DNA from 4 places in the Paenibacillus hodogayensis genome. Region 4 is predicted to be linked to each of the others. Evidence: riboswitches for the same ligand, from Rfam matches in the RefSeq annotation. Region 4 holds a riboswitch; each other region holds the start of a gene.
What was found. Region 4 has a riboswitch for cyclic di-GMP ahead of ABD796_RS04400 (hypothetical protein). Riboswitches for the same ligand answer to the same signal wherever they lie in the genome.

Region 1: linked by a shared signal. The riboswitch ahead of ABD796_RS06360 (HD-GYP domain-containing protein) and the one ahead of ABD796_RS04400 (hypothetical protein) in region 4 are both predicted to bind cyclic di-GMP.
Region 2: linked by a shared signal. The riboswitch ahead of ABD796_RS20730 (HD-GYP domain-containing protein) and the one ahead of ABD796_RS04400 (hypothetical protein) in region 4 are both predicted to bind cyclic di-GMP.
Region 3: linked by a shared signal. The riboswitch ahead of ABD796_RS29920 (TetR/AcrR family transcriptional regulator) and the one ahead of ABD796_RS04400 (hypothetical protein) in region 4 are both predicted to bind cyclic di-GMP.

What each region holds. Positions count from the first base shown of each region.
Region 1 is NZ_BAAAYO010000002.1:158,247-160,444, reverse strand. It holds gene cyoC (cytochrome o ubiquinol oxidase subunit III) at 1-196, shown strand, start outside; gene cyoD (cytochrome o ubiquinol oxidase subunit IV) at 198-569, shown strand; cyclic di-GMP riboswitch class I at 722-808, shown strand; gene ABD796_RS06360 (HD-GYP domain-containing protein) at 985-2,115, shown strand.
Region 2 is NZ_BAAAYO010000010.1:368,919-371,116, reverse strand. It holds gene ABD796_RS20735 (glycoside hydrolase family protein) at 1-684, shown strand, start outside; cyclic di-GMP riboswitch class I at 897-990, shown strand; gene ABD796_RS20730 (HD-GYP domain-containing protein) at 1,106-1,747, shown strand; gene ABD796_RS20725 (hypothetical protein) at 1,771-2,124, shown strand; gene ABD796_RS20720 (CBS domain-containing protein) at 2,121-2,198, shown strand, end outside.
Region 3 is NZ_BAAAYO010000014.1:424,274-426,471, forward strand. It holds gene ABD796_RS29915 (VanZ family protein) at 1-121, opposite strand, end outside; gene ABD796_RS29920 (TetR/AcrR family transcriptional regulator) at 415-936, opposite strand; cyclic di-GMP riboswitch class I at 1,115-1,202, opposite strand; gene ABD796_RS29925 (MFS transporter) at 1,222-2,198, opposite strand, start outside.
Region 4 is NZ_BAAAYO010000001.1:1,112,497-1,114,694, reverse strand. It holds gene ABD796_RS04410 (hypothetical protein) at 1-95, opposite strand, end outside; gene ABD796_RS04405 (universal stress protein) at 445-894, shown strand; cyclic di-GMP riboswitch class I at 1,110-1,209, shown strand; gene ABD796_RS04400 (hypothetical protein) at 1,315-1,608, shown strand; gene ABD796_RS04395 (HesB/YadR/YfhF family protein) at 1,766-2,050, opposite strand; gene ABD796_RS04390 (NADPH-dependent FMN reductase) at 2,090-2,198, opposite strand, start outside.

The DNA.
Region 1 (2,198 bases), on a different contig from region 4:
CACGCTCGTCGGGGCGCACGGCTTGCACGTAACGATCGGTCTCGTCTGGATGGTCGCCATTATGCTCCAACTGCGCAAGCACGGCATTACGCCGGTGACGCAGCGCAAGGTGAACGTGATCAGCTTGTATTGGCACTTTCTCGATGTCGTTTGGATTTTCGTCTTCACGATCGTTTACTTGATGGGGGTGATGTAAGATGGCGCAGCATTCCGTACATTCCGGAGGCCCTAACGGAGGCCACGGCGGGGGCCATCATGCCTCTCACGAGGCTCACGAGTCGCACGGGTCGTTGAAGTCATACGTCACCGGCTTCCTGCTCTCGATCGTGTTGACGATTATCCCGCTCGTTGTCGTATTGAACCATTGGCTCCAGGGTACCGCGGCGATGGTCGTCTTGCTCGTATCCGCAGTTTTGCAGTTTGCGGTGCAGCTGCTGTTCTTCATGCATCTGCGCGAGGAGAAGAAGCCGCGCTGGAACTTGATGGCGCTCCTCCTTGGCCTCGTCATCCTGGTCACGATCGTGCTCGGTTCGATCTGGATTATGAATTACAATCAGGTTGCTCATTAAAAAGGAGAACCATCTCCAAAACGGGGACGCCATGGCTGAACGCCTGGCGTCCTTAGTCGTTCCTTGGGACCGTTCCCGGGAACCATTTGATCATAAAATGGAAATCGCTATAGATATAATGACCCAAATCGATTATGATGATTACTACAGTCGAAAAAAAACGGCAAACCTGCCGAAAGGCAGGGACGCAAAGCTACAGGCCTTAGGGTCCATGGACCGATGGCGGCTGGGTTGCCGAAGCTGAGAGCTGGTCGGTTTCGTCCAGGAGGGCGTCCCGGCTTCATTTCGATGAAGTGGGGCTTTTTTGGTTTGCGGCGGTCCTGGCACGTTCAAACGGCAGCGCAGAGCAGGAACTGGTACATAAGGGCGGGTTTTTGCCGGGCGACCGCATAGGGATGAGGGAGGAAGGGACGGAATGCGCTGCGAACAGTATGAGGATTTGGTTGGGAAAAAACTGCTGCACAATATTGTTAACACAACGGGTATGATGCTCATTCCCGAGAATACGGTATTAACTGAGGCGCATGTGGGCAAGCTGGAGAAATTTCAGATCAGCCTGTTCGATATCGTTGTAGAGGAATTGGATGAAAAGAAAACGTTCTCAGATCCAGCGGCGGAGCCGATTCAGGCTGTGCCCGAGCGGTCGGGAGCCGGGGAGACGGCGCCTAGCGGCGAAGGGAAGACGGTAACCGCGGTCCTGGCTCGGGCGGACGCCGCAGAAATGATGAAGCGAACCGATGCCAAAATGCGAGACATCGAAAAGCTCATTTTGAACACCGGGATCATTCCGCTGACCGAGGTGGAGGAGCATGTGCTGCCCGACCTGATGCAAACGACCCAAAACCAAAACGTCTACAAGCTGTTCGCCGATCTCCGGGCTGAGGAGGACTACCGGTTCAAGCACAGCATCGGCGTCGCCTGCATGTCGGCGGTGCTGGGGCGCTGGCTCGGTATGGACGAGACGGAGGTGTCGACATTGGCCACGGCGGCGAGCTTGTGCGATATCGGCACGATTAAGCTGCCGAGTTCGCTCGTTCACAAAACGTCGGAGCTGCTGGTGCACGAGCAGGAAATTATGAAGCAGCACACGATCCTCGGCTACGAGCTGCTGAAACAGTCCGGCGTGGAGGAGCGCGTCGCCTTGGTGGCGCTGCAGCATCATGAAAGGGGGGACGGAAGCGGCTATCCGGCTCGCCTGCACGGAGCGGAAATCGATCCGTTCGCCAAAATCGTAGCGCTCGCCGACGATTATTTGATGATGGCGACCGATCGTCCGAACAAGCCTGCTCTGCCGTTTTATCAAATTATTCGCAACCTGCACGAAGATATCGTGAGCAACCGGTATGATTCGGTCATCGGCATGACGTTTCTGAACCGTCTGATGGCGGCGCAGGTCGGAAGCGATGTGCGGCTGACCGACGGGCGGCGGGGCAAAATCGTGCTTATCTACCCGAACTATCCGACGCGCCCGCTGATCGCCTTGGACGACGGGTTTATCGATCTGAGCAAAACGGACGCGGTTCAGGTCATGGACGTAATTGGCTGACCTTCGTTTGTAAGCGTTACCCGACAAGCAGACAGAAAGCGGGGGACCGTTAACAGCCCCCCGCTTTTTCACGTACCGGTTAT
Region 2 (2,198 bases), on a different contig from region 4:
CGCAACACGTATTCGTATGGAGCGCCGATGGAGCATTTTTATACGAATGCGACGATTCCGTGCCCGCAGGTCGAGCATCTGTACTTGTCGTTCCCGATGCGCTTCGTGCCGGAACGCAAAAGGGTGGCCGGCCACGGGGAGCGGGGCGTCAGCGACGCCGTGTTCATGACGAGTCGCGATGGTACGACATGGGACCGAACGTTTATGGAGGGCTGGGTGCGGCCGGGCCTGGACGAGCGCAACTGGACGGACCGGAACATCATGCCGGCTTACGGCTGTGTGGAGAGCGATACGGAGTTCTCCTTCTACATCGGTGAGCATTACCGTTTCGACAGCGTGCGGCTGCGCCGCGTAGCGGTTAGAAAGCACGGTTTTGCTTCCGTGCAGGCGGATTACGCCGGCGGAGAGATGACGACGAAGCCGCTGCTTACAACCGGCGAACGGCTGGAGCTGAACTTCTCCACCTCGGCGGTCGGCTCGGTGCAGGTCGAGGTCGCGGACGAGTCCGGTCGCGCGCTGAACGGATTGTCCTTTGACGATATGGAGCCTCTGTACGGCGATTCGCTGCAGGAGACGGTGGTGTGGTCATCGGGAACAAGCTTGCGCGGGCTGGAAGGCCGGCCGATCCGTCTCCGCTTCCGGCTGAAGGACGCCGACGTGTATTCGTTCCGTATGAAAGGTTAAAGCCGGATAGCATGAAAGTGCCGGTTTGTCCGGTTTGGAAAGCTTGGGCTTCGGGTTCTGCTGCGGCGGGCCCGGGGCTTTTATTTTTAGGCGACAGATCGACAACTTTCGCAAACAATCGTGACAAAAAAATACAAATCGGTTACAATCGAACTATCGGATTATACAACTAAAAAGCAATAGGTTGATAGTATCAAAATCGTGTTCATAAACGAATCCAAAGGCACACTTATCGAAAGATAAGGTCGCAAAACCATTGGGGCTACCGTGTAACTTTCGTTACATCACGCCAGCCAGGTCGCCGAATTGTGAGACGGGCGCCCTCGATTTGATGAGGGCTTTTTTTGTTGATCGGATCTCCCGTATTTACAAGGCCACATTCGAACCTGAAATCGCTTTATGCCGAAAAGGGGGATTTATTATGTTGAGCGCGATCACCCGTCTATTGATTCGATTGTCGGATAAAGACAGGGAGACGCTTGAGCACGTTATGCGGGTAGGATCTTTGGCCCATTGCTGGACATCGTTCCATCAATTGTCGGATCAAGACGACCGGCAGGCTTTCATTGTAGGCTGTTTTGTCCACGACGTCGGTAAAATCATGATCGACGGCTCTATTTTGCAAAAATCGTCCAAGCTAGACCGGAGCGAATGGGATACCATGAGAACGCATCCGGAATGGGGCGAAAAGCTGCTGATCGAGGAACAGATGACGGACGGACGGCTGCTGGATATCGTCAAGCACCATCACGAACGGTGGGACGGCCGCGGGTATCCGATGGGGCTGCAGGGCGAGGAAATTCCGGTTCTTGCCCGCATGTGCTCGATTATCGATGCGTTCGATGCCATGATTTCCGACCGGCCTTACAAAAAAGGAATGTCGGTCGAACAGGCGAAAGAAGAGTTGGCCGTACAAAGCGGCATTCAGTTCGACGAATTTTACGTTCGGCAATTTCTCAGCTTGCCGGATCAATTGCTGCGCAATCCGATCCCGCTTAACCTGGAGCAGCTTGCCGTGGAAGGAACGTTATTCTACGAGCACTCCTCCTGGAAGGGGAACTGATTGGCTTAAGGAGTATACTCACCATGAATCAGAAACGTATTTATTCCCGCAGGGCCACTTTATCGTTAAAAATGTCCGAGTTCGAAGTTCCGCCGATGCAGGATCTGCTCGTGATCGGCCGCAGGGCACCCATCGGACCGGAAGCCGTCAGACGCATGGCTGAGGCGCTCTCGCCGGAGCAGTTCACGATTATGATGATCGACCATCCGAAGGTGGAGGCGGTGCTTATCCGCAATTCGCTTTTGCAAATGCTGGATAAGGACGTGCTGATCAACATCGTACTGGAGGAGGCGGATCGATTGATCAGCGATACGATGGTCATCCGGTCCGAGCTGAAAATCGAGGTGATGGTCCAGCGGGAGGTCGAACTGTCGTGAAGGTGGGCGAGCTGATGACTTCCCCGATCCGGACCGTGTCGTCGGACAAAAGCGTAAGACATGCATCCGAGCTG
Region 3 (2,198 bases), on a different contig from region 4:
GCATGCTAGCATTTTGAAGAAAAGAAGCTCTGTTGAAGCCTATATACATAAAATAGAAGGTCAAAATGGTGTATAAGGCTAACAGTATTAGGGTGATTTTTCGTAGCTTTCCTTGATACATAATTACATCCTTTCATTTCTGCAAGCGACAGAGATACGTCCAATTCATTTTCGAATCGTTGCTACTTGGAGATATACATGTACAACTACGTACGATACATTTTAGAGGACAAAAATAAAATATATGTTAATCTTCTCTTAATTTTTTCTAATGATTGCCTTTGCTCCGATAGGAAGAGTTTGCTCCTGAATGACTCCTGCACCCGGGATATCACTCCCATCAATGGAAACGACCCGCAGATAGATATTGATTAATCAATTACTTTTGTTGCAAAATAAATAACCCTCGGACGGTTATTTATTTTTGTTGAACGCAAACAGCTCGGGAAGATCCAAAAAGTACGAAATGTTGCACATCATGCCCATCGCGATAAAAGTCGTTGCGTTTTTTTCTGCATCGGGTATGCCTGCTGCTTTAAACTCTTCCAGGACATAAGCTCTGATGCGGGATAACCCCTCTTTGGTTGCCGTCCGGATTGTTTCTTCAGTGATGCCAATACCGATCACCTGCAAAGCGATCTCATTGGGATATTGGACCGACAATTCTTCATAGGCTTTGGTCATGTCGTTGTCCAGTTGCTCCGGACTCGACTCGACATTTTTAAACGCTTGGAGGATCCGGTCAAACGCTCGATTCAAAACGGCGATGAACAGTTCCTCCTTCGTCGTAAAGAAACGAAACACATACGGTTGAGAAATCCCGGCTTTCTCTGCGATAAGGGCTGTCGTGGTGTTATAGTATCCGCGCTCGGCGAATACCTCCAAACCTGCCTCAAGGATTTCCTCCTTGCGGTCCTGTCCTTTCGACCTAACCATAGCAAGCTCCTTTCGTTAGTAATTGATTAATCACATTATACCCGTCGTTCAGCCCCAACACAAGGGGCGAGCTCGTATGTTGGTCGATCTATCTGGTCATCCAGATGCAAGTCAATCAAATTGCAACGCTTATGCTTGGGATATAACAAAACACGACCTATAGGCCGTGTTTGGCAAATTAGGTAGCCCGGCAGTCATCACTTTAATAGTGAGAAGATCCGTGGCTTGGCGTCACTGCCTTACGGTCAGTTTTGCCACCTTCATAGTTACTCCCACTGTGAATAGCTACAACAGGGTTCCTTCCTTGACTTGCGACCGTTCAGAATCCTTCCTGGGGAGAAAAATCAAGGATAGAATGACACCGACACATGCGATCCCTGCACAAACCAACAACATGGAGCCCATGCCAGTAATAAAGGCATTTCTGACGGCATGAAGCAGCGAGTCCGACTGCATTTGGTTAGCTACCGCTACACCGACAGATACACCATGTTCAACCTTTTCTACGACATCTGCCGAAAAGGAGGGAAGGTCAAGATTCTTCATGTAGATATTATTGATGATGGTTCCCAGAATAGCGATACCGATCGTTCCGCCAACTTGTCTCAATGCCATAATCAAAGCAGAACCGACTCCGCTTCGTTCGGCAGATAAAGCACCAAGGGCCGCATCCATGGATGTGGGAAGGGAAAGCCCGAGGCCAATACCTGTAATCGCGATCCAAAAGGCAACGAATAGGTAAGAACTTTCCAGGCCGGTCAGTGATCCGACGGAAATCCCGATCGCCATAACCAAGAAGCCAAGTGCGACAAGATATTTTCTCCCCAGCTTCTCTGCGATACTGTCGGCAACCTGAGCGCCTACAATTAAGCCGCCAACTAAGGGCAGAAGCCGTAGGCCGGTTCCCAGTGTGTCGGAACCTTGAATAGCCTGAAAAAACAGCGGCAGCGAAAAGAGCAATCCAAACATAGCGAAATTCACAACCGTTGACAAAATAGTTCCCCATGTAAAGCTTGAAGAACGGAATAACGAGAGCTGGATGAGCGGATGCTTCGTTTGGTGTTGCCATACAATAAACCCGATCAGGATAACAAGTCCAATCAAGAACGTAGTCACTACGGATGAATGTGTTAAGCTTGTTTCTCCGGCTTTAATAAAAGCATAAGTAATGGCGCCCAGACCAATACCGGATGTTAGGATGCCCAAATAATCAATTTTTGGTGCATCGGCACTTCGCGACTCCGGCATAAGAAATGCAATGG
Region 4 (2,198 bases):
GGCTTGGCCGCGCTTTCGGAGCCGAATGCGGCTTGGCTGGCGGATCGTGTGGTTTTTGGTGCCGTCGCGGGGGTGTGCTTGCTGTTCGTTTTCATCGGATTACTCCCTTATTCTTGGTCTATATATGCTGAACGAATGGATTTCAAGGAAATGCGAAGTGAAATGAGGTGAGGGAACGACTTCGCTATTCAAAACAAGTTCCCGTTGGGAAATGTTCGATTGGCAAGGTCATTCTTAGGAATGGATGCTCTTTTCAAACAGAAGTCTGACTTATTTATTATACCAAATCTTTCCCGGCAAGTAATGGCTTTCTCACAAGGAGCGTCCGGCTTTTCGCGCGCTATGCCGGTGGTTCAAACCGGTCAGACAAGGGTATGAATAATAAAGGTGCAAATGATATACTGTAGGCAGAAACCTAATTTCGTATAGAAGAGGTGTTCGACCATGCCGTTCCAACACGTACTCGTCGCTTATGACGGCTCTCCGCAATCCCAATCGGCTTTGGATCGGGCGGTAAGCCTGGTCCGCGCGACGCCCGGGGCGCATTTGACGGTGGCCCATGCGTTTCAATACCCGAATTTTATCGTTGGCGAGGCGATGGTTGTCGCACCTGTCGTTACCGATCTCGAAGAAATGACCAGCTCCGAGCAGCTGCTGGACGAAGCGAAGGCTCGCGTAACCGATTTGCCGGGCGTGACGTATACGCTTCTGCAGGGGGATGCGGCCGAATCGATCTTGGAGTGCGCCTCCGAAACCGGGGCGGATCTGATCGTCATCGGCAGCAGAGGCTTGAATACGATCAAGGAATGGTTCCTCGGCAGCGTCAGTCATCATGTCGTGCAGCATGCGAATATTCCCGTGCTCGTCATCAAAGAGCCGCATCAGGAGCATTAATCCTCGATCGGAGTCACGACCGCGCTCGTTCAATGAAAATGCGAAGCAGAAACAACCGGGCGGTTTGCCGTCCGGTTGTTTTGTGACGCTTTTGAGCTATGTATAAAGGCATGGTACTGGTTGAAAGATAGGTACAAAGTAGGATGTATAGAGCAAGGTCCTCTATTATCCTATGAATAGGAGTCGATTGATAGCCGTCGAAACTTCAGGAAATTTCCCGATAATGGCAAACCTAGCGAAAGCTGGGGACGCAAAGCTAAAGGGGCTAAAGTCGTAGGTCGCCTTGACCGAAAACGATGCCAGCCAGCTGCCGAACGAACCGATTGAAGTTTTTTTGTTGTTCGGGCTTTGTTTTTTGCGGGGAACGGGAAAGCTCGCATAAAGAATGCTAACGAACGGAAGCAAAGGAGCGATAGCGTCATGGAAGAAAGGCTCGACTCGACCGAGCGCGGCTTTTATTTGAAACTGGGCGACGATTTTTTCGGTATGTATGAAACGCCCGACGGGCCCAAGCTGTTTTTCAACAAAGACAAATACCGGCTGACGGATTCGAAATGGGAAGTGGAGCTGGTCATCGGCCGCAAAAACAACCTGTTTATTTTTTATTGGCAAGGGGAAACGAAAATTTCGTTCCGGTTCAACAAAAATCAGGATTCGGTCATTCAACTGTATCGGCTGCTGCAGGAACGCGTCTCGTCCAAGCGGACGCGCTAACGGCATAGATCATTACAGACAAGCTTCGCATGTCATATGCGGAGCTTTTTTTGCCTCTCCGGGATGCCGCCGCTTGCGGCCTAATATAAAGGACATGCCAAAAAAGAGACGCCGGCGACAACACCGAGCGTCTCTTCCCATCCACCTTCCGAAGCGCCTAGCTTAAATCGGACAGATGGAAAAAAATATCTTCGCCTTTGGCGTCCAGCGTCAAATCGCGCTCCTCCAAATACCACAGATCCGTTTCTTCCATAAAAAACGTCATTCCTCCGGCCTTCGATTCCAGGCCGGCATCCATCGGCTTGCCGCTCATAATGCCGAGAGCGTACGGGTCTTCACCTCCGCCCGCATAGCGGACGTATACGCGAATATGCTCGCCCTCGCGAAAGCCCCATTCCTTGGAAAAACAAAACACGGCCGCATCGGTCACGCTCAGCTTCATCGGTTGTGTCCCCCTTTCGCGCCGCCTGCCGCGTTCGTTTTAACCGTTCAGGCGGGTATGCATATGCAGAAGCTCCTGCGCGAGCCGTCCGATCCGGTCCGTCACGTCAGGATCGACGATTTCCCGGCGCTCGTTGAAGTGGCTGTCG